Regions from separate parts of the Mesorhizobium sp. KR2-14 genome, predicted to be linked through region 1. Evidence: riboswitches for the same ligand, from Rfam matches in the RefSeq annotation. Region 1 holds a riboswitch; each other region holds the start of a gene.

Evidence for each region. Region 1 has a riboswitch for cobalamin ahead of ABLE86_RS02240 (DUF1636 family protein). Riboswitches for the same ligand answer to the same signal wherever they lie in the genome.
Region 2: another riboswitch for cobalamin. It lies ahead of bluB (5,6-dimethylbenzimidazole synthase); the one in region 1 lies ahead of ABLE86_RS02240 (DUF1636 family protein).
Region 3: another riboswitch for cobalamin. It lies ahead of ABLE86_RS15455 (TonB-dependent receptor); the one in region 1 lies ahead of ABLE86_RS02240 (DUF1636 family protein).

Annotation. Positions count from the first base shown of each region.
Region 1 is NZ_JBDZDR010000001.1:479,199-488,873, reverse strand. It holds gene ABLE86_RS02270 (precorrin-3B C(17)-methyltransferase) at 1-101, opposite strand, end outside; gene ABLE86_RS02265 (precorrin-2 C(20)-methyltransferase) at 98-835, opposite strand; gene ABLE86_RS02260 (precorrin-8X methylmutase) at 832-1,464, opposite strand; gene cobG (precorrin-3B synthase) at 1,467-2,822, opposite strand; gene cobN (cobaltochelatase subunit CobN) at 2,867-6,592, opposite strand; gene cobW (cobalamin biosynthesis protein CobW) at 6,608-7,645, opposite strand; gene ABLE86_RS02240 (DUF1636 family protein) at 7,642-8,040, opposite strand; cobalamin riboswitch at 8,105-8,307, opposite strand; gene ABLE86_RS02235 (winged helix-turn-helix domain-containing protein) at 8,337-9,536, opposite strand.
Region 2 is NZ_JBDZDR010000002.1:479,210-488,884, reverse strand. It holds gene dxs (1-deoxy-D-xylulose-5-phosphate synthase) at 1-1,459, opposite strand, end outside; gene ABLE86_RS06860 (pirin family protein) at 1,563-2,483, opposite strand; gene ABLE86_RS06855 (exodeoxyribonuclease VII small subunit) at 2,591-2,842, opposite strand; gene ABLE86_RS06850 (histone deacetylase family protein) at 2,846-3,772, opposite strand; cobalamin riboswitch at 3,997-4,177, shown strand; gene bluB (5,6-dimethylbenzimidazole synthase) at 4,226-4,957, shown strand; gene ABLE86_RS06840 (hypothetical protein) at 4,954-5,937, opposite strand; gene ribB (3,4-dihydroxy-2-butanone-4-phosphate synthase) at 6,024-7,124, opposite strand; gene aroC (chorismate synthase) at 7,194-8,294, opposite strand; gene ABLE86_RS06825 (DUF1344 domain-containing protein) at 8,575-8,823, shown strand; gene ABLE86_RS06820 (histidine phosphatase family protein) at 8,883-9,470, opposite strand; gene fabI (enoyl-ACP reductase FabI) at 9,504-9,675, opposite strand, start outside.
Region 3 is NZ_JBDZDR010000005.1:230,804-240,478, reverse strand. It holds gene ABLE86_RS15460 (ABC transporter substrate-binding protein) at 1-756, opposite strand, end outside; gene ABLE86_RS15455 (TonB-dependent receptor) at 836-2,740, opposite strand; cobalamin riboswitch at 2,906-3,113, opposite strand; gene ABLE86_RS15450 (Fur family transcriptional regulator) at 3,231-3,635, opposite strand; gene ABLE86_RS15445 (Gfo/Idh/MocA family oxidoreductase) at 3,791-4,960, opposite strand; gene ABLE86_RS15440 (sugar phosphate isomerase/epimerase) at 5,003-6,061, opposite strand; gene ABLE86_RS15435 (sugar phosphate isomerase/epimerase family protein) at 6,441-7,328, shown strand; gene ABLE86_RS15430 (mandelate racemase/muconate lactonizing enzyme family protein) at 7,398-8,567, shown strand; gene ABLE86_RS15425 (FadR/GntR family transcriptional regulator) at 8,570-9,310, shown strand; gene ABLE86_RS15420 (hydroxyacid dehydrogenase) at 9,317-9,675, shown strand, end outside.

The DNA of each region.
Region 1 (9,675 bases):
CCGTAGAAGAACTGCGCCTCGGCTGCCGCTGCACTCGCCTCCGGCGTGATCTGGCCGGGATTGCCGGGGCCGAGCCCGATGACGAAAAGACGCCCGCTCATGGCCGTCCCTCCCAGCCGGGCACCAGCACGATGGCGAAATAGGGCGCGGTGTCGTCGGCCTTTTCGGCCAGCGGCATGGAGGCGGTATTGGCCATGGTGCCGCGCTCGACATACATCGCCCGCTCCAGTTTGCCGGTGGCGGCCAGCGCGCGGCGGATCTTCGGCAGGTTGCGCCCCACCTTCATGATGACGGCGGCGTCCGCGTCGGCCAGCCGCCGCGAAAGCTCGAACTCGCTCATCGTGCCGGGCAGCACGCTCAGCACGTCGTCGCCCTGCACGATCGGCAGGCCGGTCTGCGACCAGCAGCCGGACATGGCAGTCACGCCCGGGATAACCTCGGTTCGGTAGTGCTGCGACAGCCGCACATGCAGGTGCATGTAGGAGCCATAGAACAGCGGGTCGCCCTCGCTCAGCACGGCGACCGTTCGGCCCGCATCGAGATGCTCGGCCACGGCGCGCGCCGACTCCTCGTAGAAGCCGGTGATGGCGGCCTTGTAGTCGGCATGGTCCTTGTCGATCTCGGTTGTCACCGGATAGAGCAGCGGCAGTTCGACGATGCCGGGCTTCAGATGCGCCGAGATGATGGCTCGGGCATTGCCGTTGTTGCCGCGCTTGGCGAAATGCGCCAGCACGTCGGCCTCGCCCAGCGCGCGAACGGCCTTCAGGGTCAGAAGCTCGGGGTCGCCGGGGCCGGTGCCGACGCCGATGAGGCGGCCTTTGGGTTCAGCGCTCACAGTCCGGGCCTCGCCAGCGCGTTGAGGGCGGCGGCCGTCATGGCGCTGCCGCCGAGGCGTCCGCGCACGATGGCATAGGGCACGCCATAGGAATTTTCCGCCAGCGCATCCTTGGATTCGGCAGCACCCACAAATCCCACCGGCATGCCGATGATGGCCGCAGGCTTCGGCGCGCCGTCGCGCAGCAGTTCGAGCAGGTAGAAGAGGGCGGTCGGCGCATTGCCGATGGCCACCACCGAGCCCGCCATGCGGTCGAGCCAGAGTTTTATCGCGGCGGCGGAGCGGGTGTTGCCGATCTCTTGCGCCAGCCCGGGCGTGCGCTCGTCGCGCAGGGTGCAGATTACTTCGTTGTCGGCGGGCAGGCGGGCGCGGGTGACGCCGCGCGACACCATCTCGGCATCGCAGAAGATCGGCGCGCCGGCCTTCAAAGCGGCGCTGGCGGCTTCCACGAAGCCCGGCCCGAACTCGAACTTTTCCGCTGCCTCGACAAGGCCGCAGGCATGGATCATGCGCACGGCGACATCGGCCTCCGCCTCGGAAAAGCGCGACAGGTCGGCCTCGGCGCGAATGATCGCGAAGGAGCGTTCGTAGATCGCGTTGCCGTCGTGAATATAATCGTATCCCGCCATCTTCATCCCTGCTGAAAAGCCGCTGCGAGCCGGCTTTCGCCGAGCCGCTCGATGCACTGTGCCGCGGTCTCGCCGGGGTGGCGCTCATTCATAAAAAGCGCCGCGACCCGGCCGAAACCGCGAGCGAGTTCATAGCCCGGCGTGTACGCGGCCGGAAGTGTCTTCGCCGTCCCGTCAACGACAAGTCCGGCTCCTTTTTCGTCGCCCACCAGAGTGAGTGCGGCGCGTGCCGGATGCGCGCAGCCCTTGGCGCAGCCGGAAATGTGTAGCGTGACGGACGGATCGAGTGCCGAGCCGCTTTCGCGGGCGATTTCTTCAGCCAATTCGCGCGCGGCAATGCGGCCGGATGCGCAGGCCGGCGCGCCGGGGCAGGCGGCGATCATGCGGCGCGGGTCGAGTGGGTCGGTGACGAAGCCGAGCTTTTCGGCTTCGGCCAAGAGGGGAGCGCAGGCGGACTCCGCGAGGCCGAGCAGGATCAGCGAGCGTTGCAGGGCAGGGCGAATCTCGGTTGCGCCAAAGCCTTCGGCTATTTTCGTCAACTCGATCAGCCGCGCCGCCGGCATGCTTCCAAAGGGCAAGCCGAGGATCAGGGCGTGACTGTTATTGGCGAGAGCAAGGGCACCGAGCGGGACCTTACCCTCCCCCTTGTGGGGAGGGTCGGCGCATAGCGCCGGGGTGGGGGTAGCCGCCGGTGCAGGGGAAACACCCCCACCCCGTCTCTCGACATCCGCTCCGCGAATGTCGCTCGCCGACCCTCCCCACAAGGGGGAGGGTAAGGCGCTCAAATCCAAATCCCGCGCCCGCGCCTCGCGGCCACGATCCGCGATCGCGTGCAATATCGCCAGTACCGCATCGCAAGCATCGGTCTCGGCAACCGCGCCAACTAGCGTCGCGGTGCGCGCATCGCCGGCGACCGCCAGCAGCCATTGGCAGGGCGCTAGCGCGGTCAGCCGCACATCGGCCTGCACCGTGCTCATGTTGAGTTGGCCGCCGCCATCGACCACCACGGACACTTTTGGCCCGAGGCGAGCGCCCAGCCCGGCCGCGTCGATGGCCTCGCGGATGCGCGCGGCGAGTGCGGAGGGGTCAGAAATTTCCTCAGGGTCCAAACCCGCGAGCGGCCCCGTCTCCACCGGCACGCCGGTGCGGACGGCGATGCCCAGCACATCGACCTCGGCCGCCAGCATTGTCGCGCTTTCGGCGGTCAGCCCGCGAATCTGCAGGCTGCCGCGCGCCGTCACCTCGACCACGCCATTGCCGTGCCTCAGGGCGGATTCGCAGAGTCCGATCAACTCCTTGGGCGAAACTCCTCCAGCGACCGGATTGAGCCGCACGAGCAGCCCGTCGCCGGTCTGCATGGGGGCCGAGAGGGCCGGGCAGGCGCCCCTGCGCGAAAAGCCGCTCATGCCGCCGCCCCCAGCGCTTCGGCCTCGGCGATCAGGCTGGCGAGATCGTCATCGGTCGAGTTGCGCAGCGGATGCCACAGCCCGCGCCGCCGCGCCGAGGCAAAGCGCTCGGCGATCACCTTGGCTGCGGCCGGGTTCTCGCGCAGCAGGAAGGCGCGCACCGCTTCGTCGCCGAGATAGGCGTCGTGCACGGCCTCGATCAGTGCGCCGGGAATGGCATGGGTGGTTTCGGCAAAGCCGACCAGCCGGTCCACCGTCTCGGCGAATTCGGAGGCGCCGCGCGGTCCGTGGCGCATCTGGCCCTCGATGAAGCGCGGATTGACCGCGCGGGCGCGCACCACGCGCGCCACCGCTTCGGTGACCGAGCGCGGGCGAGGCCGCGCCGGATCGGTGGTGTCGAGCACGATCACGTCGGCATTGTTGCCGAGTGCGGCAAGTGCGGCCGAAAAGCCGCCGATGAAGGCGACGTCGGCCGAGCCTTCAAGGATGTCGCGGCCGGGGTCGTCGCCGCTGTGCACCAGCAGGTCCGCCTCGGCAATACGCTGGGCAAAAGCGCCGGGCGCGGAAACTCCTTCGCCGGAAGCACCGCCATAGGCGTGCGAAGTAGCGTCGAGATAGGCGCGGCCGAGCTCGGCGCGGTCCTGCCATTCGCCGCGGGCCAGCATGTCCTCGAGCCCCGCGCCATAGGTGCCGGGCGACGAGCCGAAGATGCGCGGCGGCGTGCGCCCGCTCGCGCGCGCTTCGGCGGCCAGCGGGTTTTCGGACGCCTCCTCGTCGCGTGCGGCGACGGCCGCGGCTGCGGCGTCGATCAGCGCGATCTGGGTCGGGAACATGTCGCGGAACAGGCCGGAAATGCGCCATGTCACGTCCACGCGCGGCCGGCCCACCGTTGCCGGCGGCAGCACCTCGATGCCGGTCACACGGCCGGTGGCGGCGTCCCACTGCGGGCGGCAGCCCATCAGGAACAGGCCCTGCGCGATCTCCTCGCCGCCGGTGCGCAGCGAGGCGCTGCCCCAGAGGTCGATGACCAGCGAACGCGGCCAGTCGCCATGGTCCTGCAGATAGCGCGTCAGCACCTCCTGCGCCGCCGCGCGGCCGAGGTCGAAGGCAGTCGGCGTCGGCATGGTGCGCGGATCGGCGGTGAACAGGTTGCGGCCCGTCGGCAGCACGTCGATGCGGCCGCGCGCCGGCGCGCCCGAGGGGCCGGCAGTGATGTGGCGGCCGTCGAGGGCTGCGATCAGCGCCGTGCGCTCGCTTTCCGCGCTCTTGCGACGCATCTCGTCCGTCTCGCCCTCGGCAGCGCGGCCATAGACGTGCAGCCCGTCCTTGACGGCAAAATCCTTGAGGTCGCAGAGCCAGGCGTCGATGCGGCGCAGGGCCTCGTCGGGCGCGTCGGTCCTGGCGACGCCGGCCTCGGCGGCAAGGCCGGTCTGCGCGGCAGTGTCTACGATCAGCTTTGCGAGCCGGTCGCGGCGGCGGCGGTCGAGACCATCGGCCTGCGCATATTCGTCGACCAGCCGCTCCAGCGTCTGCTGGTTCTCGTCCAGCCCGGCATGGGAAAGCGGCGGGGGCAGGTGGCCAAGCGTGACGGCGGCAATGCGCCGCTTGGCCTGCGCGGCCTCGCCCGGATTGCTGACGATGAAGGGATAGACCACCGGCAGGCCGCCGGTGACGATTTCCGGAAAACAGTTTTGGCCCAGCGCCACCGTCTTGCCGGGCAGCCATTCCAGCGTCCCATGCGCGCCCACATGCACCAGCGCATGGCAGCCGAGGCCTTTGCGCAGCCAGAGCCCGAAGGCGACCAGCGCATGCCGCGGCGGCAGCGTCGGGTCGTGATAGTCGGCCCGGCGGTCGGCCGAGCGCCCGCGATCGGGTGCGAGGGCGACGGTGATGTTTCCGAAGACCGCGGCGCGGAAGGGAAATAATGGGCGGGCGTCGTGCTCTACGTTGCCCCCCTCTGTCCTGCCGGACATCTCCCCCACAAGGGGGGAGATCAGCCGGCCGCGGTTATCCTGCTCATTCTGCGAAGTTGGCGATTGGCGAAGGTCGCGAAGACAGCCAATCTCCCCCCCTGTGGGGATGTCCGGCAGGACAGAGGGGGGCGCTTCGCAGAAACCGATCTCGGATTTCGCATCACCCCACGCCGCCTCAACAATCGCCCGCGCTTCTGCCGGCAGTTCGGCGGAAAGGCGCACATAGTCTTCAATGCTGATGCCGTGGTCGCAGCGCGCCAAAAGGTCGAGCAGCTCGCGCGGCGATTCGGGAATCCCTTCAACCCGATAGCCCTCGGCCTTCAGGTCATGCAGCATGGCGAGCACGCTGGAGGGCACGTCGAGGCCGACGGCGTAGCCGGTGCGGCCGGGCGCGCTCGGATAGTCCGGGATCAGGATCGCCACCTTGCGCGTCGCGCGCGGCTCGCGCTGCAGGCGCAGGAATGCGGCGATGCGGCCAGCTACCTGCTCGACTCGGTCGGGCTCGGGGCGGTTGGCTAGGCCCTTGAACGCAAGGGCGGCGTCCGTCTCCATTTCGGCCTTGAACGAGATCGCGCCGGCCAGAATGCGCCCGTCGAGTTCGGGCATCACCACATGCATGGCGAGGTCGGCGGGCGCCAGCCCGCGCTGGTTTTCGGCCCAGGCGTCGCGGCGCGTCGTGGCGACGATGACCTGGAACACTGGCGCACCCGCGCGGTCGAACAGCGTCTCCACGCCCGGCTCGGCGCTGCTGGCGAAAGCCGTGGCGGTGATGATGGCCACGGGCTTCAGGTCGGCCAGCGCGTTTTCCACGAAGGCGAGGGAGGTGGTGTCTTTCAGGCTGGAGACGAAGATGGGGACAGGCGCGATGCCGTGCGCGCGCAAGGCTTCGACCAGCGCATCGACGGGCGCGACATCGGCTGCCAGCAGCATCGAGCGGTAGAAGAGGATCGGGACGATGGGGGGAGTTTGAACTTCGGCGTCGAGTTCTGTCGCACCCCCCTCTGTCCTGCCGGACATCTCCCCCACAGGGGGGGAGATTAGCAGCTCGGCCGATGGCGCATTCTTGTGAGCGTCAACGGTTGGCGAGAGCGCCGACACAGCCGATCTCCCCCCCTGTGGGGGAGATGGCCAGCAGGCCAGAGGGGGGCGTGAAGAAACTGAAACCTCTCCGAAAAGATGCGGCCGCTCCACCACGCCTCTGCCGGGCTCATAAAAGCCCGCCTTCGGCACCGCGACGGGCTCTGCTGCCGCACCCTGTCCGCCGGCAAGTCCGGCTAACTGGTGCATCAGCGCGCGCATATTGTCCGGGCCACCCTCGCGGAAATAGGCGAGCAGCAGGTCGAGCTTTTCGCGCGGCAAGGTCGAGCATTCGATCAGCCGCTGGTCCTCGTCGTGGCTTTCGCCGGGCAGCAGCGCGAGGTGGATTTTTTTGTCCCGGCAGATGGCGGCCAGCCGGTCGCAGCCATAGCGCCACCAGTCGTAGCCGCCGAGGATGCGCACCAGGATGATCTTTGCGTGCGCGGCCACGCTGTCGATCCAGAGGTCCACCGACATCGGGTGGCGCAGGTCGCGCAGCGCCGCCAGCCGCATTGAGGGCAGGGTGTCCGCCGCCTGCCGCCACGCCGCCGCCAGCCCGGCCAGATCGCTGTCGGTGAAGGACAGCGCCACGACATCCGCCGGCGTCTGCCGCAGGTCGACCGGCTCGATCAGATCGTCGAGCGAGGCGGATGTCGTGGTCAGTATGTGCATGGCCGCGCGCCTGGGTCAGTTCGCCAGAATGCGCTCGATGGCCTCGCGGTTCAGGCCCTTCAGCCCGATGACGACGAGACGCGAACGACGCTCCTCGGCCGGCGTCCAGGCGCGATCATAATAGTGGTTCACGCGCGGGCCGACGGCCTGCACCAGAAGCCGCATCGGCTTGCCGGCTACATCGACAAAACCCTTCACGCGCAGCACGTTTTCCTGCTCGGCGGCGGCCGCCACGCGGTTTGCCAGTTCCTCGGGGCTGGCGATGGCTGGCAGTTCCACGATGAAGCTGTCAAAATCGTCGTGCTCATGGTCGAGCATGCCGTCATGCAGCGTCTTGCGGTTTTCGATGTCGTCCTCGACGGCAAGGCCGAGGCCGAGCATCACGGACGGATCGACCTTGCCGTGCGCGCTCGGCACCACCTTCACCGCGCGCGCAAGATGCTCGCCGATTGTCGCATGGGCGCGGGCGCTGCCGTCCGCGTCGATCAGGTCGCTCTTGGAAAGGATGATGAGGTCGGCGCAGGCCACCTGGTCCTGAAACACTTCCTCGACCGGATCGTCATGGTCGAGCGTTTCGTCTTCCTCGCGCTGCGCCTGCAGGGCGTCCATGTCGGAGGCAACCTGACCGGCGGCGAGAGCGGCACCGTCCACCACGGCAACGACGCCGTCCACCGTCACGCGGCTCTTCACCGAAGGCCACTGGAAGGCCTGCACCAGCGGCTTGGGCAGCGCCAGGCCCGAGGTCTCGATCAGGATGTGATCCACCTTCGGCTCGCGCGACAGGATTTCATCCAGCGCCGGCACAAAATCGTCGGCCACGGTGCAGCACAGGCAGCCGTTTGCCAGCTCGACGATGTTTTCCTCCGGGCAGGCGTCGATGCCGCAGCTTTTCAGAATCTCGCCGTCCACGCCGACATCGCCGAATTCGTTGACGATCAGCGCCAGGCGCTTGCCATTGGCGTTTTCGAGGATGTTGCGGATCAGCGTGGTTTTGCCGGCGCCGAGAAAGCCGGTGACGACGGTGCAGGGAACGCGGGTCGCGGAGGCGGTCATGGAATGTCCTTCACTATGGCAAGAGGGGGAATGCGGGCGACAAGGCCGCGCTTGAGGCTGTCGGGGCGGCCGCGCCAGGGCAGTATGCCGTCTGTGGCGGTCGCGAAAAGCTTGGCGCCGGCAATCAGGTCCGGGCCGCTTTCAGGCGTCAGGTCGCCAAAGACGTAGCTCCAGCAGCCGTCGCGCAGCAAAGCGGCGCTGAGGCGGCGTTTGCAGTTGCCGAGGCATTCGACCTGCTGGACACGGATGTTTTCGTTGGAAGCGGCGCGCAGCGTGGCCTGCGCCAGAAATTCGCCGGCGCGGGGGCGGACGTCGGAGCCGGTTTCGTCCCGGCAGGAGGAACAGACGATAACGGTGACGTCGGAGACATCCAGATCACGGACATCCTCGGCCAGCGCTGTCGGATCAGCTTCGGTCTTCACTAGAATCATGCTCCTTGCCCAGGACACCCGCCGGGCGGTCGGATTTCGTTTAGACGGCAGGTCTCCTGGCTCGCGCCTCGTCGCCTCGCGCCGCCTTCCCGGAAAAATTCCAGTGGCTGTCGGCTTTGGCTCTTCGCTTACAGTTGCGGGTACAGCTGCGGAATTGGGATTTGTCCCCGCACCGCATTCCCTCTTGGCCCCTCCCTTTGCGGAGAGGGGACCGTCGCGGGCGAATTTAGGCGGGGGCGCGTTGTCCTGTCAACGCGCGGTTACGACGCGAGGATGTCCGTCAGCGCCGGTGCGAGGTCGCCGGCAGGCACGACCTCGATGCGCTCCAACTCCAGCCATTGCGCCATCAGGCGCAGTTCATCGGCCAGGGCTTCGGCGGTGTGGGCGGGCGCGCAGGGTTCGGCATAGGCGGCCTGCACGCGCAGCACGCCGGCGGGCCGGTCGGCCTTGAGGTCGATGCGCGCGGCAATCGTGTCACCGAGCAGGAACGGCAGGACGTAGTAGCCGTATTGCCGCTTGGCGGCCGGCGTGTAGATCTCGATACGATAGCGGAAGCCGAACAGGCGTTCGGCGCGTGAGCGTTCCCACACCACCGGGTCGAACGGGGCCAGCAGCGCGCGGGCTTCCACCTTGCGCGGCATGCGTGCGCCCGTGTGCAGATAGGCCTGCTGGCTCCAGCCCTCCACGCGCACCGGCAGAAGCTCGCCCGATTCGACCAATTCTTGCACGCGGCCCTTCACGTCGGCGGGCGAGAGACGAAAATAGTCGCGCAGGTCGCCCACCGTCGCGATGCCGAGCGCGCGGGCCGAGATGCGCAGCAGTTCGCGATGCGCATCGGCGGCGGTCGGCGTCGGCGCGGAAAAGACCGATGACGGCAGCACGCGTTCCGGCAGGTCGTAGAGGCGCTCGAAGCCGCGGCGCGAGGCGGTGGTGATGCGGCCGGCCCAGAACAGCCATTCGAAGGCGTGCTTCTCGTCGCTCCAGCCCCACCAGCCACCGAATCCCTTTGCGCCGTCGATATCCGAGGCGGCGACGGGGCCGCGGGCGACGACCTCGCTGTAGATGTCATCGATGAGACGCGTGTTCTGTTGCGCCCATTTGGCCAGGCCGGTGTACATCTCTTCGTGGCGCTCGGCGCGCTGCATGCGCCAGCGCAGCAGCGGATAGGTTTCCACGGGCAGGAACGAGGCCTCATGCGCCCAATATTCGAACAGCGAGCGCTTCTTCGAGTTGGCCGCCTTGTCGAGCAGGTCGCGCGGGTAGGGGCCGAGCCGAGAGAACAGCGGCATGTAATGCGCGCGCACGACCACGCTCACGGAATCGATCTGCAGCAGGCCGATGCGCGAAAGCACCTTGTTGAGATGCCTGCGGTCGATGGGGCCGGCGGGGCGGGCATCGGCGAAGCCCTGCGCGGCCAACGCAATGCGCCGCGCCACCTTGAGCGAGATCCTTTCCTTCATGTTCGTTCGCTCCGCGGGGTCCTGTTGCGACTTCCGGTTTGGTCCGGGAATCGGATTGGCACCTCACGCTAGCAATGTTGCAACCCGAATTGTGTCAGGAGGAAAAGTGGAGTAAAAGAGTATAGATATCAAATTCGGG
Region 2 (9,675 bases), on a different contig from region 1:
TCTCCACGCCCACGCCGTTGCCACGCGGATAGCGGAACGCGATCGGGCCTTCGTCATAAGCGGCGGCAGTGCGCACCATGTGGCGCAGTTCCGCCTCGTCGGCGGCGGCCATCACCACGAAGTCCGGCAGCGAGGCAAGATAGGCGGTGTCGAAGGCGCCGCAATGGGTCGGTCCATCGGCTCCGACGAAGCCCGCACGGTCGATGGGGAAGCGCACCGGCAGCTTCTGGATCGCCACGTCGTGCACCACCTGGTCATAGGCGCGCTGCAGGAAGGTCGAATAGATCGCCGCGAATGGCTTCAGCCCCTCGGTGGCGAGGCCGGCCGCGAAGGTCACGGCGTGCTGTTCGGCAATGCCGACATCGAAGGTGCGGGCCGGGAAAACTTCGCCGAACAGGTCGAGGCCGGTGCCGGAAGGCATGGCAGCGGTGATGGCGACGATCTTCTCGTCCTCGCGTGCTTCCTGAATCAGGCTCTGCGCAAAAACCTTGGTGTAGCTCGGCGCATTGGCCGGCGCCTTGGCCTGCGCGCCGGTGATGACGTCGAACTTGTTGACGCCGTGATACTTGTCGGCGGCGGCCTCGGCCGGACCGTAGCCCTTGCCCTTCTGCGTCACGACATGGATGAGCACCGGCCCGTCGCCATTGTCGCGCACGTTTTTCAGCACCGGGATCAGGTGCTCCAGATTGTGCCCGTCGATGGGGCCGATGTGGAAGAAGCCCAGTTCCTCGAACAGGGTGCCGCCGGTCACATAGCCGCGTGCGTGCTCCACTGCGCGGGTGATGGCGCGGTCGACGCGGGCGCCGAGATAGGAGGTCAGCTTCTTGCCAAGATCGCGGATGCCCTGATAGGCGCGCCCCGAGCCGAGACGCGCCAGATAGGCACTCATTGCGCCGGTCGGCGGCGCAATCGACATGTCGTTGTCGTTTAGGATGACGATCATGCGCGAGTTCAGCGCGCCGGCATTGTTCATCGCCTCATAGGCCATGCCCGCCGACATGGCGCCGTCGCCGATCACGGCAATCACGTTGTTCTTGCGCCCCTCCAGGTCGCGTGCCACGGCCATGCCGAGGCCGGCCGAGATCGAGGTCGACGAGTGGCCCGTGCCGAAGGTGTCGTATTCGCTCTCGGCGCGCTTGGTGAAGCCCGACAGCCCGTCCTCCTGGCGCAGCGTGCGGATGCGGTCGCGGCGCCCGGTCAGGATCTTGTGCGGATAGGCCTGGTGGCCAACGTCCCAGATGATGCGGTCGTCCGGCGTATCGAACACATAGTGCAGCGCCACCGTGAGCTCGACCACGCCAAGGCCGGCGCCGAGATGCCCGCCGGTGTGCGACACGGCGTCGATCAGCTCGGCGCGCAGTTCGGAAGCCAGTTGCGGCAGATCGCTTTCGGGCAACCGCTTGAGGTCCGCAGGAATGCGCACCGTATCCAGCAGCGGCGTTTTGGGCGGCAAGGTCACGGGATTCAGCCTGTCTAATCGATCAATATCGGCTTCGGAGATAGAGTGTCGGTGCCGGAATGTAAATGAGCGCGGGCAAGATGTGGCCTTATGCCCGCAAAACTCAGCGCTCGGGCAAGGGTATGAACTCGTTCTCGTCGCCCGGCACGATGTCGAAGCGGCCGGTCTTCCATTCTTCCTTGGCCTGCTCGATGCGCTCCTTTGACGAGGAAACGAAGTTCCACCAGATGTAGCGCTGCGACCCCAGCGAGGCGCCGCCGAACAGCATGAAATGCGCGCCCTCCTCGGCCGAAACCACGATCTCGTCGCCGGGCCGGAACACCAGCAGCCGATCGGGCGGGAAACGGTCGCGCAGGATCGTGACATTGCCCTCCAGCACGTAGATCGCGCGCTCTTCCGCATCGGCCGGAATGCGGATCTTCGCGCCCGGCTCCAGGCGCACATCCACATAGAGCGTGTCGTGGTAGACGGTCACAGGCGAGCGATGGCCCTCGAAGTCGCCCATCACCACGCGCACTTTTGCGCCATCCGCATCGAACTCGGGCAGCGCGGTATTCGCCGTGTTCTCGAAGCCCGGGGCCATTTCCTCCTTGTTGTCGGGCAGCGCAATCCAGGTCTGCAGGCCCGAGATCGAGGTCGGCGCGCTGCGGATCTCCTCCGGCGTGCGCTCGGAATGGACGATGCCGCGCCCGGCCGTCATCAGGTTCACGTCGCCGGGCGAGATCACCATCTCGGTGCCGAGCGAATCGCGGTGCCGGATCTTCCCGTCGAACAGATAGGTCACGGTCGAGAGACCGATATGCGGGTGCGGGCGCACGTCCAACGCCTGCCCGGCCCGCAGAATCGCCGGGCCCATGCGATCGAAGAAGATGAAAGGGCCGACCAGTCGCCGCCGCGCGGTGGGCAGCGCGCGGCGCACCTCGAAGCCGCCAATGTCCTTGGCGTTGGCGACCACCATCAGTTCGAGAGCGTCGCAGGAATACGCGTTGCCCAGTTCGGGATCGGGTGCGGGAAAGAAGCTCATGGTAACCTCCAATCGGCGGCAGTCGCAAAAAACTTGCCCGCAGAGGCTACGCCGCGACGACCACGGGAGAAATACCGCGCCGCCGAGACGGATTGTTCAACGATGCCCTACTCTCCGTCGAGCGGCTCGGCTCCCACCGGCTTGCCGTCGCGCGACAGGCGGATCTTCTCCACCTTGTCCTCGGCCGCCTTTAGCAGCCGGTCGCAATGCGCCTTCAGCGCCTCGCCGCGCTCGTAGATGCGGATCGACTGGTCGAGCGGCACGTCGCCGCGCTCCAGATGGTCGACGATGCTCTCCAGCGCTTCCAGCGCCTGTTCGAAGCTCATCGCCTTGATGTCGTCATTCGGTTCGGCGTCCATCATTCATCCTTTCATCAGGCGCTTTACATGCGCCGCGACCGAAAAAGACAGGCCCTGCAGGTCGTAGCCGCCCTCGAGCAGACTCACGATGCGGTTGTTCGCATGGCGCGCCGCGCGGTCCATGAGCTGGCCTGTCGCCCAGTCGAAGTCTTCTTCCGTCAAGTTGATCTGCGCCAGCGGGTCGCGATGGTGCGCGTCGAAGCCGGCGGAGATGATGATCAGGTCCGGCGCGAAATTGTCGAGCGCCGGCAGCACGCGCGCCCGGAACGCTTCGCGGAACAGGTCGCTGCCGCTCTCCGGCGACAGCGGCGCGTTGACGATGTTGCCCGCGCCGGTCTCGTCCTTGGCGCCGGTGCCCGGATAGAGCGGCATCTGGTGGGTGGAGCAGAACAGCACGCTCGGGTCGTCCCAGAAGATGTCCTGCGTGCCGTTGCCGTGGTGCACGTCCCAGTCGACGATGGCCACGCGCTCGGCGCCATATTTGCGCTGCGCGTAGCGGGCCGCGATCGCTGCGTTGTTGAACAGGCAGAACCCCATCGCGGTCGTCTTCTCGGCATGGTGACCCGGCGGGCGCGCCGCCACGAACACGTTGTCAGCCTTGCCGGTGAACACGTCGTCCACCGCCGCATTGGCCGCGCCGATCGCCGTCAGCGCCGCCTGCCAGCTCTTGGGGCTCACGGTGGTGTCGGCATCGATGCCCACGAGCCCCTCCTCGGGGATCGCCGCGCGAATCCGGTCCACGAAGCTCTCGGGATGGGCGAACAGGATCGTCGCCTCGTCTCCCTCCGGCGCCTCGACGCGCACGAGGTCCGCAAACGCATCATCCTCCAGCACGCGCGCAATCGCGCGCAGCCGGTCCGGGCGCTCCGGGTGCCCCGGCGGCGTCAGGTGCTCAAGATAGATCGGGTGCGAATAAAGGCGCGTTGTCATGCCAGGCAGTTTATCAGCAAAGGCGCCCGTCGCCACGCACTACCTGCCGAAGCCTGGGGAAAATCGTCTTTTCTCGCAAACCCCGTGTCGCCGATTGAGGATGCATCGCGCCCCGTTCCGCGATAGTGTCGCGCTGCTGCAAGGTGCCCGCCTTAGAGCATGATCCCGAAAAGTTGCAGACTTTTCGGACAAGGTCATGCTCCAGAAACCTGGAGAAAGATGGCGTCTCAAGGAGAAGCCATCGCGCTCTAGGGCGGGAGAATCGGGAACGCGGTGCAAATCCGCGGCGTGCCCAACGCTGTAAGGGGGATCGCATTGGCAAGTGCCACTGTTCTGCGGAACGGGAAGGCGCCGATGGCGGGACGAACCCGAGCCAGAAGACCGGCCAGGCAGAAATAGTCGTCCGCTTGGTCAGGCGGAACGATGCCGAGCCTGTTCGCAAGGGGAAACGCGATGCCGGCAAGCAGCCATCCTATGCCCGAAAACGCCTTCGGAGACGCGGCGCGCGAGGCAGTCTACCGCGCAATCTTCACGCGCCGCGACGTGCGCAGTCATTTTGCGCCCGAGCCGCTCGATGACGCCGTTCTGGCGCGCCTCTTGCTGGCCGCCCATCACGCGCCGTCGGTCGGCTTCATGCAGCCGTGGAATTTTATCGTCATCCGCGACATGGAGCGACGCGAGCGCGTGCGCGACCTGTTCCTGGCCGCCCGCGCGCAGGAACTGCCTGCCATCGCCGCCGAGCGGCAAGCGCTCTACCGCAAGCTGAAGCTCGAAGGCATCTGCGAAAGCGCGCTGAACCTCTGCATCACCTGCGACCGGCGGCGTTCGGAAACCTCGCCCCTCGGCCGCTGGCACAACCCGCAGATGGACCTCTACAGCACCGTCTGTGCTGTCCAAAATCTCTGGCTCGCCGCGCGGGCGGAAGGGGTGGGCATCGGCTGGGTCAGCATCCTCAACGAGCACGCATTGAAGGGCCTGCTCGACATTCCCGACCACGTCGCGCCGGTCGCCTATCTGTGCGTAGGTCGCGTCTCGCAGTTCGCGCCGAAACCAGACCTTGAGGCAAATGGCTGGGGCAGCCGCCTGCCCCTGCACGAGTTGATCATGAGCGAGGCCTTCGGCGGCGCCGGAGAAACCGCGCTCAAGGAGACGGTGACCCGAGAAGCCCGGTCCTGTCGTGCCTAACCCGGCTGTCCGGCCGGCTGCCACGCCGACCCGCCGGGCGCGCCCAGCGCCTTGTCCTTCAGCTCGCGGAACTTGCCCGATGCCTCGGCCAGCCGGCGATCCCAGTCGGCGTTGGGCGTCTGCCCCTCAATGGCCTTGAAATAGACCTGCATCAGCGAAGCGATGGCGAAGGGCTCGATCAGCGCGCCCTTCACCGCCCAGGCAAACACGATCGCCAGAACGAAGGCCCAGCCCGCCAGTTGCCCGGGCATCACGTAGAGGATGGCGGCCGCGGGCGTCAGCATCATCAGGAAGATGACGAAGGTCAGGCCCCACATGATGATCGCCAGCCACACCGCGTTCTTGACCAGTGTCCTGGCGTTCTGTGCGTAGAGGACAACGCCCTGGCGGGCGGTCTCGTAAGGGCTGTGGCTGTCGATGCGGATATTGTAGGCGAGAATGATCTCATCGACATAGGTCAGCGACAGGCGAATGACCGTGTTGATGAACTTCACCAGCCCGTCGAGCCCCGGGATGGGAAGGAAGGACGCTATGCCGCCGATCAGGCCGGTGATGGCGGCGATGGCGCCCTTCACCAGTTGGTCGAGAACAAAGAGAATGTTCGCCTCGGCAAATCGCGCCGTCACCACTTCCCGCGCATAAGAGATCTGGCCCTGGCCGCCCGGCACGTCGTGGCCGTCAAGCAGCCGGACCATGACCGCGATGTGGCCGGCCTTGACGATGTAGAGGATGTATTCGCGGATCCAGTAGACGATCAGCGACACCGCGCCGAAACCCAGGATCCCGCCCCACAGCGAAAGGGTGACCGGCCCGTCCTCGCCGCCGAAGATGTGGCCTGCGCCATAGCCGACGCCCGCTCCGGCGCCGGTCGCAAGCACATACGCTGCGGTGATTGCAAAAAACACGATCATGCGAAAGACGATGAAGGGCCATGTCTTCACCATCATCGACAGCGTCTTGCCGATATCGAAGTCCCACATGTAACATCCCCCCAGAACAGGCGAATTGAGCATGTCCTGAGGGGAGATATTGTCAAGCGTCTGCCGCACAACAGCGGCGATTCTCGCTAAAGAATTTCTGTCTTGGCGATCTTGATGCCGAAACCTTCGAGGCCGACATAGTGGCGCTCGCGCGAGGCGATCAGGTTGATCGAGGAAATGCCGAGGTCGCGCAGGATCTGCGCACCCAGGCCGATCTCGCGCCACTCGCTCTCGCGCTTGCGGGCTTCGGCATGCGCCTCCGCCTCGTTGTGCACCGGGCGGTTGCGGTCCTGGTGGGCGACGCCCACCGATCCCTCGCGCAAATAGACGATGACGCCGCGCTTGCATTCGCCCATCGACTTCATGATCGACTGCAGGTCATGTCCGGTGCCGAACACGTCGTCCACCACGTTTTCCGAATGAAGCCTGACCGGCACTTCCTCGCCGTCGCGAATGTCGCCGAACACGATCGCCAGGTGGTGCATCACGTCCCAGGGCAGCGTGTAGGTATAGGCCTTGGCCTTGCCGCCGGGCGTTTCGATATCCGAGCACTCGACACGCTCCACCAGCTTTTCTTGGCGCTGGCGATAGGCGATGAGGTCGGCCACCGACACCTGCTTCAAGCCGTTGGCCTCGGCGAAGGCCGCCACCTGCGGCCCGCGCATCACCGTGCCATCGTCGTTGACCAGTTCCGAGATGACTCCCACCGGCGGCAGGCCGGCCAGCTTGCACAGGTCCACGGCCGCCTCGGTATGGCCCGAGCGCATCAGCACACCGCCCTCGCGCGCCACCAGCGGGAAGATGTGGCCAGGACGCACGAAATCGGCGGGACCGGCATTGTCGTTGGCCAGGTTGCGCACTGTCAGCGTGCGGTCGTCGGCCGAGATGCCGGTGGTGGTGCCATGCTTGAAGTCGACGCTGACGGTGAAGGCGGTGGTGTGGGCCGAATCGTTTTCGGCCACCATCGGCGCAAGGTTCAGCCGGCGGGCGTCCTCGCGCGTCATCGGCGTGCAGACGATGCCGGAGGTGTGGCGCACGATGAAAGCCATCTTCTCGGCGGTACAATGCACGGCTGCGACGATCAGGTCGCCCTCGTTCTCGCGTCCGTCGTCATCCATCACGACGACGATTTCGCCACGTTCGAAGGCCCGAAGCGCCTCGACGACTTTTTTCTGATCGTAGGACATGGTGCTCACTTTGTTCGCAAGGGAGTAAGGGAGTAGGGCAGTATGTTATTCCCCTACTCCCTTACTCCCCTAAATTCTTCCCGTCTGGCCGCGATGCCGCAGGTAGTGATCGGCGATGGCGCAGGCAACCATGGCCTCGCCGATCGGTACGGCGCGTATGCCCACGCAAGGGTCGTGGCGGCCCTTGGTCATCACGTCGACGTCCTTGCCGTCGACATCGATGGACTTGCGCGGCGTCAGGATCGACGACGTCGGCTTGACGGCAAAGCGCGCCACGATTTCCTGCCCCGTCGAGATACCGCCAAGTATACCCCCGGCGTGGTTTGACAGGAACACCGGCTTGCCATCGTTGCCTATGCGGATCTCGTCGGCATTCTCTTCGCCGGTGATGCGCGCGGCCTCGAAGCCATTGCCGATCTCCACCCCCTTCACCGCATTAATGGACATGAGATTCGAGGCGATGTCCTGGTCAAGCTTGGCATAGACCGGCGCGCCGAGACCGGCGGGCACGCCCTCGGCCACGATCTCGATGACGGCGCCCACCGAGGAGCCGGCCTTGCGGATGCCGTCGAGATATTCGGCGAATACCGGCACCGAATCCGGATCCGGCGTGAAGAACGGGTTTTCCGCATCCTCAACGAAATTCCAGTTCCAGCGGCTGCGGTCGATGTCCTTCACGCCGATAGAGACCAGCGCACCGCGCACAACCATGCCCGGCACCACCTTGCGTGCCAGCGCGCCGGCAGCCACGCGCGCAGCGGTTTCGCGAGCGGAAGAACGCCCGCCGCCGCGATGGTCGCGCAGGCCGTATTTGACGTGATAGGTGTAGTCGGCATGGCCGGGCCGGTACTGCCGCGCAATCTCGCCATAGTCCTTCGAGCGCTGGTCGACGTTTTCAATCATCATCGACACCGGCGTGCCGGTGGTGATCATCGTCTCGCCGTCCTCGTCCAGCACAAAGCCCGACAGCACCTGCACCTCGTCGGGCTCGCGGCGCTGGGTCACGAACCGCGATTTGCCTGGGCGGCGCCGGTCGAGTTCGGCCTGGATTTCGGCGCGCGTGAAGCGAATGCCAGGCGGGCAGCCATCGACCACGCAGCCCAAGGCCGCGCCGTGGCTTTCGCCCCAGGTGGTGACACGGAACAGATGTCCGAAAGTGTTGTGCGACATGATACTCAGCCCTGCCCGGTCTCGCCGGCTCTGGGCTGCGTTCTATTGGCGTTTTCGGCAGGGGTCAAACCATGATCCGACCTGTTGCCCAGTTGTCTCGCGCGAGCCGAACGGCGGCAGGTGCCCGGTTTTCCTGTGATTTCGGCAACATCTTGAAAACATAAAGTGAAACTGCCGCGTTCTAGTTTTGACACATTCCCCGTGTTACTGGTTTCTACCCGCGCGCAATCGCGAGCCGTCGCCCGTCGACGCCAAGGATAAACAAAAACGAGGATGGACCATGCGTAGCCTGATCGGCGCTCTTGCCGCTGTCATGATGATTTCCAGCGCCGCCTTCGCTGCCGAGGCGGAAGGCAAGATCAAGGTGATCGACCGCGAAAAGCTGACCATCACGCTCGACAACGGCAAGTCCTACAAGCTGCCCGGCGAATTCGACGTCGATGCGCTTCAGGAGGGCATGGACGTCCTGCTCGCCTACGATCAGGTCAACGGCGTCAACATGATCACCGACATGGAGCTGCCGGAATAGCTTTCCGGCGCAGTGACGGCCGCCACGAGTTTCGCGGCCTGCGTACAAGCGCCCAGACCTCAGAGCCAGTCCAGCCTGCCGTTTTCAAACCGCAGCACACGGTCCTGCGGAATTTCCAGCGCCGCCGCCAGGTTGGCGGGTATCGACTGCGCCAGCCGGAAGATGACGCGCAGCACGCCGCCATGGGTCACGCAGACCGTGGGGTGCTTCAGCTCCTCGAACCAGGGCCTTATGCGGCCGAGCAGCATCTCATAGCTCTCGGCGTCCTCGCCCGGCGGCACGAAGCTCCATTTGTCGCGCGAACGCTCCTCCTTGCAGCCGGGGTAGCGTTCTTCGAGCTCCGGGAAGGTAAAGCCCTGCCAGTCGCCAAAATTCACCTCCACCAGCCGCGGATCGGTGCGATAGCCGTGTGAGGCAAGCCCCATGGCCGTGCGTGCACGCTCCATGGTTTCGCGCGTGCGCCGCATCGGGCTGGCGACGAAGTCGAATTGGTGCGGCTCGGCAATCAGTTCGGCCAGGCGCTGGCCATTGCGGTCGGCCTGGGCGCGGCCGACCTCGGTGATGTCGGTGTCGGCCTGCCCCTGCAAGCGCTCTTCGGCATTCCAGGCTGTCTGGCCGTGGCGCACGAAATAGACAAGCGGAAACATGACGCCCCGCACGCCTCCCGAAAGCTGCGGACGTCAGTCCTTGATGGTGGAAATGTCCGGGGCGTCCACGGCCTTCATGCCGACGACGTGGTAGCCCGAATCGACGTGGTGCACCTCGCCGGTCACGCCGCGCGACAGGTCGGACAGGAAGTAGAGGCCGGAATCGCCCACTTCCTCCGGGGTCACGGTGCGCTTCAGCGGCGCG
Region 3 (9,675 bases), on a different contig from region 1:
CTTTCCAGCCGTCACCGCCTTGAAGGCGGGGTGGACATAGCCCTGCCCCGCCAGCGCCGGCGCGCCGTATTGCTCCCGGCTGGTGAAAACCAGGTCCGGATTCTCGAGTGCCAGCAACTCCAGCGGCAGCTTGGTGGTGCCGGCCAGGCCCAGCCTGTCGGCAATGTTCCGGAGGCCCGCCGCCCTCACCGTTTCATCCACCAGCGTGCCGGCACCGGAGGTGTAGCCGTCGGTGTAGTAGAGCGCGATCGAGCGGTTTGATGCAGGCTGCGCGCGGAGGCGCGCCAGCTCCGCATCCATGCCGGAAACCAGCGCCGCGGCCTTTTCCTGTTGCCCCAGCATCTCGCCCATGCGGGCGATTTGCGTGCGAATGTCCTCAAAGGAGTCTGCCGGTGCGAACTCCTCCACGCGCAGTCCGAGCCGGCGCAACAGATCGACAGTCGTCCGGGTGGTGTAGGTGCCCGCCACAATGAGGTCCGGCGACATCAGGAAGATTTCCTCGGCCAGGCCGTGATTGACCACATAGCTCGCGGCCGCATCGGCCAGCACCGATGCGGTCGGATCCGTCGCCAGATTGGACACCGAATAGAGCTGCCCCTCGCCCGCAATCAGCATGGCGAGCTGGTCGGTACAGACATTCAGCGACACGACACGATGGGGCGGCTGCGCTGCGAAGACCGGCGCGGAGACCGCTGATGCGATGGCAATTGCCACGGCCACGGCGATCACCCGCAGTGAAGGTCCCGCCCCGGTCATCGCTCTCCGCCTTGTCCCTTCAGCCAGTCCCATCGCATGCCTTCAAACGAGAGCCCGTTGTGCCGGGCCAGCTTCAAACTCAGAAGTTTCGAGTGAAGCTCAACCCGATTGTACGCCCCGGCGCGAGATATCCCTGAGAATATGGCGGAACACCATCTGCGGCGGTCAAATATTGCTCGTCGAAGACGTTCTCGACGGACAGCTTGAGCTGGGATTGGGAATCCAGAGAGTAGAGCGCCGTGAAGTCCACCGTCACATAGTCCGCCAGCTTCCCCGTGTTTGCGGCATCGGCGTAGCGCGCCGCGCCATAGAGCAGCCTGGCCGAAAGGTTGAGCGCTTCCGTCGGGCTGTAGTTCAGCTCGGCGGTAGCCTTGAAGAGGTCGCGGTAGGGAAGATAGTTGCCGGTGTCCTGGTTCAGCGGCTGGCGGATGTCGAGTGTCGTCTTGCCGCTCCATTCCTCGCTGAACTGGTGGGCCAGCGCCGCCTCGAACCCGGTGATGCGGGCGCGGGCAACGTTCTCGGGCGTATAGCTCGGCGCAAAGGAGGCGATCGCGTCGGTCACCCAGGTCTGGTAAAAGGCGAGGTCCAGACTGGTGCCGGCGGACGCCTGCCAGTTCAGCCCGACCTCATAGGAGCGCGACTTCTCCGGCTTCAGGTTCGGATTGGAAAAGCCCGGATAGTACAGCTCGTTGAAGGTCGGCGCCCGGAAGCCGGTGGCAAAGGATGCACGCAGCACCAGATCGGCCAGCACGTCGTAGCTCGCACCCACATTGTAGGTCGTCGCGCCGCCAAATTGTTCGTTGTGGTCGTAGCGAATGCCGCTGTCGACGCGAAGCGCCTCGTATTCCAGCGAATATTGGCTGAACACCGCGGCAAGCGTGCGCGAAGTGACGGCGTAGTCGATCGTGGAATCGACGTGCTCGCGATAGGCCTCGATGCCGCCGGCCAGGATATGCGCCACGCTGCCGGTCTGGAAACCTTTCTCCGTCGAGGCGAATATGCCGTGGCGCTGCGTGTCGTACTTGGTGCCGCCGGCCACTCCCTTGCGGAAATTGGTCGAGTAGTCGAGCCCCGAGCTTGCTTCGACGGTCGAGGTCCAGTCGTCCGCGTGCAGGATCTGCGCGCCGAGCTTTCCGGCGAAGGTGCTGGCATCAACCTCGTTGTCGAAGGGATAGGCGCTGTCATACTGGCTGCGGCCAGCTGCAAAAAGGCCATCGGCGTAGAGCCTGCCCCAATCGAAATCCTTCGACAGCGACAGGTTCAACGAGCCTTGGAGAAAGCCTTCGTCGCCCGGTTCGTGGTCCCAGGCGAGCGGCGTGGTGAAGTCGTAGCCGCGGGTGCCGAGAATACTGCCGCCGACCGAGTAGTCCATCCCGTTGGAGGTACGTCCTTGAGCGGAGCCGGAAACGTAGCCGCCCCAGGGGTGGGTGATGCCGGTCGTCACGCTGGCGCAGGCATCGCGGCCATCGGCGCAGGGGCCGCCCTGCCTGGTGATGATGTTGACGACGCCGCCCATGGCGTCGGCGCCATATTGCGCCGAATGCGCCCCCTTGGCCACTTCGATGCGCTCGATGGCGCTCAGCGGAATGTTGAAGATCGAGGCGGTTCCGGTCGTGGCCGCGCTTGCCCGCACGCCGTTGATGAGAACCAGCGTCTGGCTGGCCGACATGCCACGCATGTGGATATTGGCCGCGGCTCCCTGACCGCCATAGGAGACGATGGACACGCCGGTGTGGGCCCTCAACAGCGACGGCAGGTCCGGCGCGGCAGATTGCTCGATCTCCTTGGCATCGATCACGGTGACGGAAGACGTCGAACCCGCCAGCGAGCTTTCTCGCCTCAGCGGCGTGGTCACGACGACCCGCTCCAGAAGCGTGGTGTCATCATCGACCTGCTCGGCCGATGCGGTCTGGGGGAACACGATTGCCGCACAGCCGGTTGCGGCGAGCGCAAGAACACTTGCGCGCAAATTCAGTCTCTTCATTCAGCACTCCATTCGGCCTGCAAGCGGGGTTCCGCATGCAAGCTCCAGAGCCGCCGATCGGAGATGTCCGGGACTGTGTCCGTCAGAATCGTCCGGGCGCGCGGCAACACTTTTTTCAAATGTCACCGCCACGGACGACCGCGCCTGAACACACCCCGTATTCAAGCATGGGTGACCGGAAAAGGCAGGTCTCCTGACTTCCGGGTCAACGCTTCGCCTTCGCCTTCCCAATCGCGCGGTGCGCTCTTAGTGGCTTGGTTGAAGGAAAGCTCGCCGGTTACAGTTGCGGGGGCAGTCTCGGCTTCGACCCGAAGGTCTCACCGTGTTCCCTTTTCATCCGCCGCGAAGCGGAACCAATTCCGAATCGATTGGTAGCCACGCGCGCCCGGAAGGTCAACCAGCACGAGGTGCAGATCGGGCGCGGGGAAGAGTTCGTCGCTTCCTGGCCGGTGTGGCACGCGGCCGCATCACCTGAGGCGAGCGCGCCGGCCTATGCGGCCAACGCCGCGCATTTGGCGCAGGTGCCGCGAAATTCGATGACAGCCCTCTTCGCCGCAAAGCCGGTCGAACCGATCCAGGCGTCGAGCTGCTCGCCGATGACCTCGTCCGAAAACTCCGAGACCTGGCCGCACTTGTCGCAGATTGCGAAAGCAATCAGCCGGTGGCTGTGATCGTGCGGCTCGGAACAGGCAACAAAGGCATTCATGCTCTCCAGCCGGTGGACGAAGCCGGCATTCATCAGACCTTCGAGCGCGCGATAGACCTGCAGCGGCGCACGAAAACCCTGCTCCCGCAACTGGTCGAGCAGCATGTAGGCGCTGAGCGGCCCGCTCGCAGCCTCGAGTTTCTCGAGCACGCGAAGCTGGTTCTTCGTCAGCTTTTCCCTTGCCGCCATGATGCTGCTCGCCCTTCCTAAACCCTGCAATTCTGAAACTTGGCCCGAATTGCCGGGTTTGTCACCTTCGAGAGCTCACATAGCGATTGGCCGGGCAAAATGCCACTGCCGGGACCCGGCAGTGGCATTGGTAATGGCCGCCCCAGCCAATTCCGTCAGAGTTTGGTCCAGGCCGCGTTCTTCTTGGAAGACTTCACGCAGGCTTCCACGAAGGCCACGCCTTCCACGCCATCCTCCACCGTGGGGTAGAGCACGTCGTTGCCCGGATTGCCGTTGCGGCGCGCGGCGCGGATCGCCCTGGCAGCTTCGGCATAGATGGTGGCAAAGCCTTCCAGATAGCCTTCCGGATGCCCGGCCGGCACGCGCGTGACGCGTGCGGCCGCCGGTCCGGCGCCCGCGCCGGCACGGGTCAGCAGCCGCTTGGGCTCGCCGAACGGCGTGTGCCAAAGGTAGTTCGGGTCGCTCTGCGTCCACTCGACGCCACCCTTGGTGCCATAGACCCGGAGCTTCAGGCCATTTTCGTTACCGGGCGCGACCTGGCTTGCCCACAGCATGCCCTTGGCCCCGCCCTTGAAGCGCAGCATGACATGCGCATTGTCGTCGAGCTGCCGGCCGGGCACGAATGCGTCGAGGTCGGCCGAAAGACTGTCCAGCTCCAGCCCGGTGACGAAACGGGCGAGGTTATAGGCATGGGTGCCGATATCGCCGGTGGAGCCGCCGGCGCCCGATTGCTTCGGGTCGGTGCGCCACGCCGCCTGCTTGGACCCATGATCCTCCGCCTTCTCGGTCAGCCAATCCTGCGGATATTCGGCCTGCACGACACGGATTTCGCCGAGCTGGCCATTCTGCACCATCTCGCGCGCCTGCCGGATCATCGGATAGCCGGTGTAATTGTGGGTGAGGACGAAGACCTTGCCCGTCTTTTCGACCAGCGCTGCGAGCTTCCTGGCGTCGGCCAGGCTGGAGGTCAGCGGCTTGTCGGAGATGACGTGGATGCCCGCCTCCAGGAACGCCTTGGCGGCCGGATAATGCATGTGGTTGGGCGTCACGATCGCCACCGCCTCGATACCATCCGGGCGTTTCGCCTCGGTCTTGGCCATCTCCTGGAACGAGCCATAGCTGCGCTCCGGATCAAGCCCGAGTTCGGCGCCCGATGCTCTCGCCCTTTCGGGATCGGACGAAAGCGCGCCGGCCACCAGCTCGAACTCGCCGTCTAGGCGAGCGGCGATGCGGTGCACCCCGCCGATGAAGGCTCCCTGCCCGCCGCCCACCATGCCGTAGCGGATCGGGCCTTCCCTGCGCTCGCTGCGTCCCTCAATGGTCATCTTGAAACCTCCCCTCCTCGCTCGTCCGGTCTCGTCTCGATTTCAGGCAATGCCCATCATCTTGCGCAGCGCCGCCCGGTCCGTTTCCCCGCCCGCAAAATCGTCGAATGCCTTTTCCGTCACCCGGATGATATGGCTGTCGATGAAGGGCGCGCCCTCGGCAGCACCCACTTCCGGATGCTTCAGGCAGCACTCCCATTCCAGCACCGCCCAGCTGTCATAGTCATAGGCAGCGAGCTTGGAGAAAATGCCTGAGAAATCGACCTGCCCGTCGCCGAGCGAGCGGAAGCGGCCGGCGCGCTGCACCCAGCCCTGGTAGCCCGAATAGACGCCCTGCCGCCCGTCCGGATTGAATTCGGCGTCCTTGACGTGAAACGCCTTGATGCGTTCGTGATAGATGTCGATGAAGGCCAGGTAGTCGAGCTGCTGCAGCAGGAAATGCGATGGGTCGTAATTGATGTTGCAGCGCTTGTGGCCGCCGACCGCATCGAGGAACATCTCGAAGGTCGCCCCGTCGAACACGTCCTCGCCCGGATGGATCTCGTAGCAGAGGTCGACGCCCGATTCCTCATAAGCGTCGAGGATCGGCTTCCAGCGCCTGCCGAGTTCGCCGAACGCCTCCTCGATCAGCCCCGCCGGCCGCTGCGGCCAGGGGTAGAGGTAAGGGAAGGCGAGCGCTCCGGAGAAGCTGACCGCAGCCTTCAGCCCGAGATGCTCGGAGGCCTTGGCGCCGAACATCATCTGCTCCACCGCCCATTTCTGGCGCGCGCTCGGGTTGTTGTGGACCTCGGCCGGCGCAAAGCCGTCGAACTGGCTGTCATAGGCGGGATGCACGGCGACGAGCTGGCCTTGCAAATGCGTCGACAACTCGGTGATCTCCACGCCTGCGTCGGCGCAGATGCCCTTGACCTCGTCGCAATAGGCCTTGGAGGACGCTGCCTTCCTGAGGTCGAACAGGCGCCCGTCCCAGGTCGGGATCTGCACGCCCTTGTAGCCGAGCCCGGCCGCCCATTCCGCAATGCTTTTCAATGAATTGAACGGCGCGGCGTCGCCGGCGAACTGCGCCAGAAATATGCCGGGACCTTTCAGCGTCTTTGCCATGCTCCTGCTCCCTCTCCTCAAGCGCTCACCGAATCCAGGTGGAAGGCTACAACAAACCGCCAGCCGGTTCGCCCGGATGCCTTCACCTATCAACAATCTCTCTGGTAATACCAAATAGAAGTTTCCGGTCAAGCAGCCTGTTTACCGCCCGCGCCAGCTTCACACGAGCGGAACGCCTCCATAAAGCCTTGTTTTACAAAGAATTACCTTAGGATTTGGCCTGCATGGCACCACTTCTTGCGAGCAGGTTCGAAATCGTCTAGAAATCCGCATATACCTAATTGGTCGAACCAGTTGAAACTGGCGCGCCTTGCGGGAGGAGGAACCGCTTCGCCACCCGGCGAAGCCGATTGCAGGCGAATTGTTGAAGGGAAAGACCATGCATCTTTCGACGCACAACTGGATGCGCGCCGAACCGCTGGGCAAGACCTTGGCCCGGATCAAGAAGTTCGGCTACGAAAGCATCGAAATTTCCGGCGAGCCGGCGCAATACGACGTCAAGGAAACCCGCGCGCTGCTGAACGAACACGGCATCCGCTGCTGGGGCGCCGTGACGCTGACGCTCGGCGAGCGCAACCTGGCCGCCAGGGACGAGGGCCAGCGTGCCCGCTCGGTCGACTACGTCAAGAGCGTCATCACCATGGTCAGCGAACTCGACGGCGAGATCGTCACGCTGGTGCCGGCCACCGTGGGCAAGGTGACGCCCGACGGCACCGAGGAAGAAGAGTGGAACTGGGTGGTGGACGCCACCCGCGAGTGCTTCGCCCACGCACAGAAGAAAGGCGTGCGGATCGCCATCGAGCCCCTGAACCGCTTCGAGACCTATCTGTTCAACCGCGCCTCGCAGGCGCTGGCGCTGGCCGACGCGGTGAGCCCCGAATGCGGCGTCTGCCTCGATGCCTTCCACCTCAACATCGAGGAGGAGGACATGTACGACGCCATACGGCTCGCCGGAAAGCGCCTGTTCGACTTCCACGTCGCCGACAACAACCGCTTCGCCGCCGGGCTCGGCCAACTCGACTGGCCGCAGATCATCGGCACGCTGAAGGAGATCGGCTACGAAGGTGCCGTCACCAACGAGTTCGTCGCGCCGGTGGATCGAACGCCCGCCAACAAATATCCGACCATGGTGGAGCGCAACCCGGTCGACATTCCGCCCGAGCAGCTGAAATTCATCCAGGACCATGGCTCCAGCCTGCTGACCGAAGATTTTTATGCCGACCAGATGCGCATTACGGCGGAAACCATCCTGCCGCTGATCAAGTAAGGGCCAGCCGGCGTTGCCGGCGTTTTCAAGCCTTTCCGCCTCGCCAGGGCGGGAAGGCCGAGGTGCGAGATGCGCATAAGACACGTTCAGGCATGGTGGGTTCGCGTGCCCATCCAGACGGACCGGCAACACCGTAGCGACTTCGGTCAGGTGCGGACCTTCGACGCCGCCATTTTGCGCATCGAGACCGACGACGGGCTCGTCGGCTGGGGCGAAGGCAAGAACGCGGCTGGCAGCGCAGGCACCTATGGCGCGCTCGTCCACATGCTCAACCACGAGATCGCCCCGCAGTTGATCGGTCTACATGCCGGCGACATCGGCGTCATCTGGGAGATGCTCTACAACGGCGTGCGCCATGAGACCGCAGCTGCCGCCGGCCATGCCATGCCGCAGCTGGCGCGGCGCGGCCTTTCCATCGCGGCGATCAGTGCGGTCGACATCGCGCTGTGGGACATTTTTGGCAAGTCGCTCGGCAAGCCGGTCTGGCAGTTGCTGGGCGGGCGCAAGCTGGAACGCATGCCGGCCTACGCCTCCGGCGGCTGGGCGAACGCCGAAACGATCGGCGACCAGCTGAAATCCTATGTCGAGGCCGGCGGCTTCAAGGCGGTGAAGATGCGCGTGGGCGCCATGGACGGCGCGCCGCACATCTCGGCGGAGCGCGTGCGCGCGGCGCGCAAGGCGCTTGGGCCCGGCATCGACCTCATGGTCGACGCACACGGCACCTACACCGTGGCCGAAGCCAAGCGCTTCGCCGGCATGGTCGCCGACTGCGACCTCGCCTGGTTCGAGGAGCCGGTGATCGCCGACGACAAGCCGGGCATGGCGGAGCTGCGCGCTGCCACCAGCGTTCCGATCGCCACCGGCGAGAGCGAGGCGACGCGCTATGCCTTCCGCGACCTCGCCATGCTGAAATCGGCCGACATCTTCCAGCCCGATCCCGCCTTCTGCGGCGGCATCAGCGAGGCGATGAAGATCGGCACGATCGCCAGCGCCTTCAACCTGCGCTTCGCGCCCCACCTGTGGGCCGGCGCGCCGTGTTTCTTCGCCGGGCTCCATGTCTGCGCCGCCTCGCCCGCCAGCTTCACCATCGAATATTCGCTGGGGGCTAATCCGATGATCCATGATCTGATCGAGGAGACTGTAACGGTCGAGGGGGGTATGATTGCGATCCCCGATTCTCCCGGTCTGGGGTTTACGGTCTCCGAACGGTTCCTGGAGGCCCACAAGCAGAGCGCCTGACGATGAAAGACAACAACCTGCTCGCGGAACTTGCCGCCTACCTGTTTTCCTGCTCCGACGCCGAGACCGGCCGCACCCCTTCCGAGCGCGAGTTGGCCGAGCATTTCTCGGTGAGCCGCGGCCAGATCCGCGAGGCGCTGGCGATCCTCGAGGCGATGCGCATAGTGGAGCGCCGCGCCAAGTCGGGCATCTATCTCACCACCCGGCAGGCCAGCGTGGAGGCCATGGCGCTGTTTGCCAAGGCGGGCGTGCCGCTCGACCCGATCCAGATCTACGAGACGGTGGAACTGCGCAAGATCCACGAGATCAAGGCCGCCGAACTGGCCTGCTCGCGCGCCACCGAGGAAAATTATGAGCGGCTGCGCGAGATCCTGAAGGAATCCGAGGAGCGCCTCGAAGCTGGCGAGGACCTCGCCAAGCAGGACCGCGACTTCCACCTCGAGATCGTGCGCGCTACCAAGAACAGCGTCTTCCACCGGATCTGCAGCGTCTACTACGTCATGGGCGAGCAGCGCCTGCCGATCTATTTCAACGACCCCGAGCGCGGCCGCAAATCGCATGCCGAGCACATCCAGATCTACGAAGCGCTGCTGCGCCGCGACGGCAATCTTGCCCAGGCACTGATGAGCGCGCATCTGCAGGGCGCGGAGAGCTACTGGAAGGGGCTGATCGCCGGCACCGAGATCGGCGCGTCCGGCCAGCCGAACGGCGCGGCGCCGCAGCCCGACACCGGGCGGGAGTAAAGCCGGGTGGCGGTGATCTTCTCGACTCATCCGCTGCACCCCAAGGCAACGGCCATCCTCGCCGATGCCGGCGAACTCAAGATCGCCTCGGCCCTCGACGACGCCACATTGACCCGCGAGGCGGCGGAGGCCGAGATCGTCATCGTGCGCGCGCCGCTGCCGGCCGCTCTGTTTTCCAACACGCCGAAACTGCGGGCCGCGATCCGCCATGGCGCCGGGCTCGACATGATCCCGGTGGAGGCGGCAACGCGCGCCGGGGTGCTGGTGGCCAATGTGCCGGGCGTCAATGCGCGCTCGGTGGCCGAGCACGTCATCTTCGTCACACTTTCGCTGCTGCGCCGCTTTCGCGCCATGGACCGCGACCT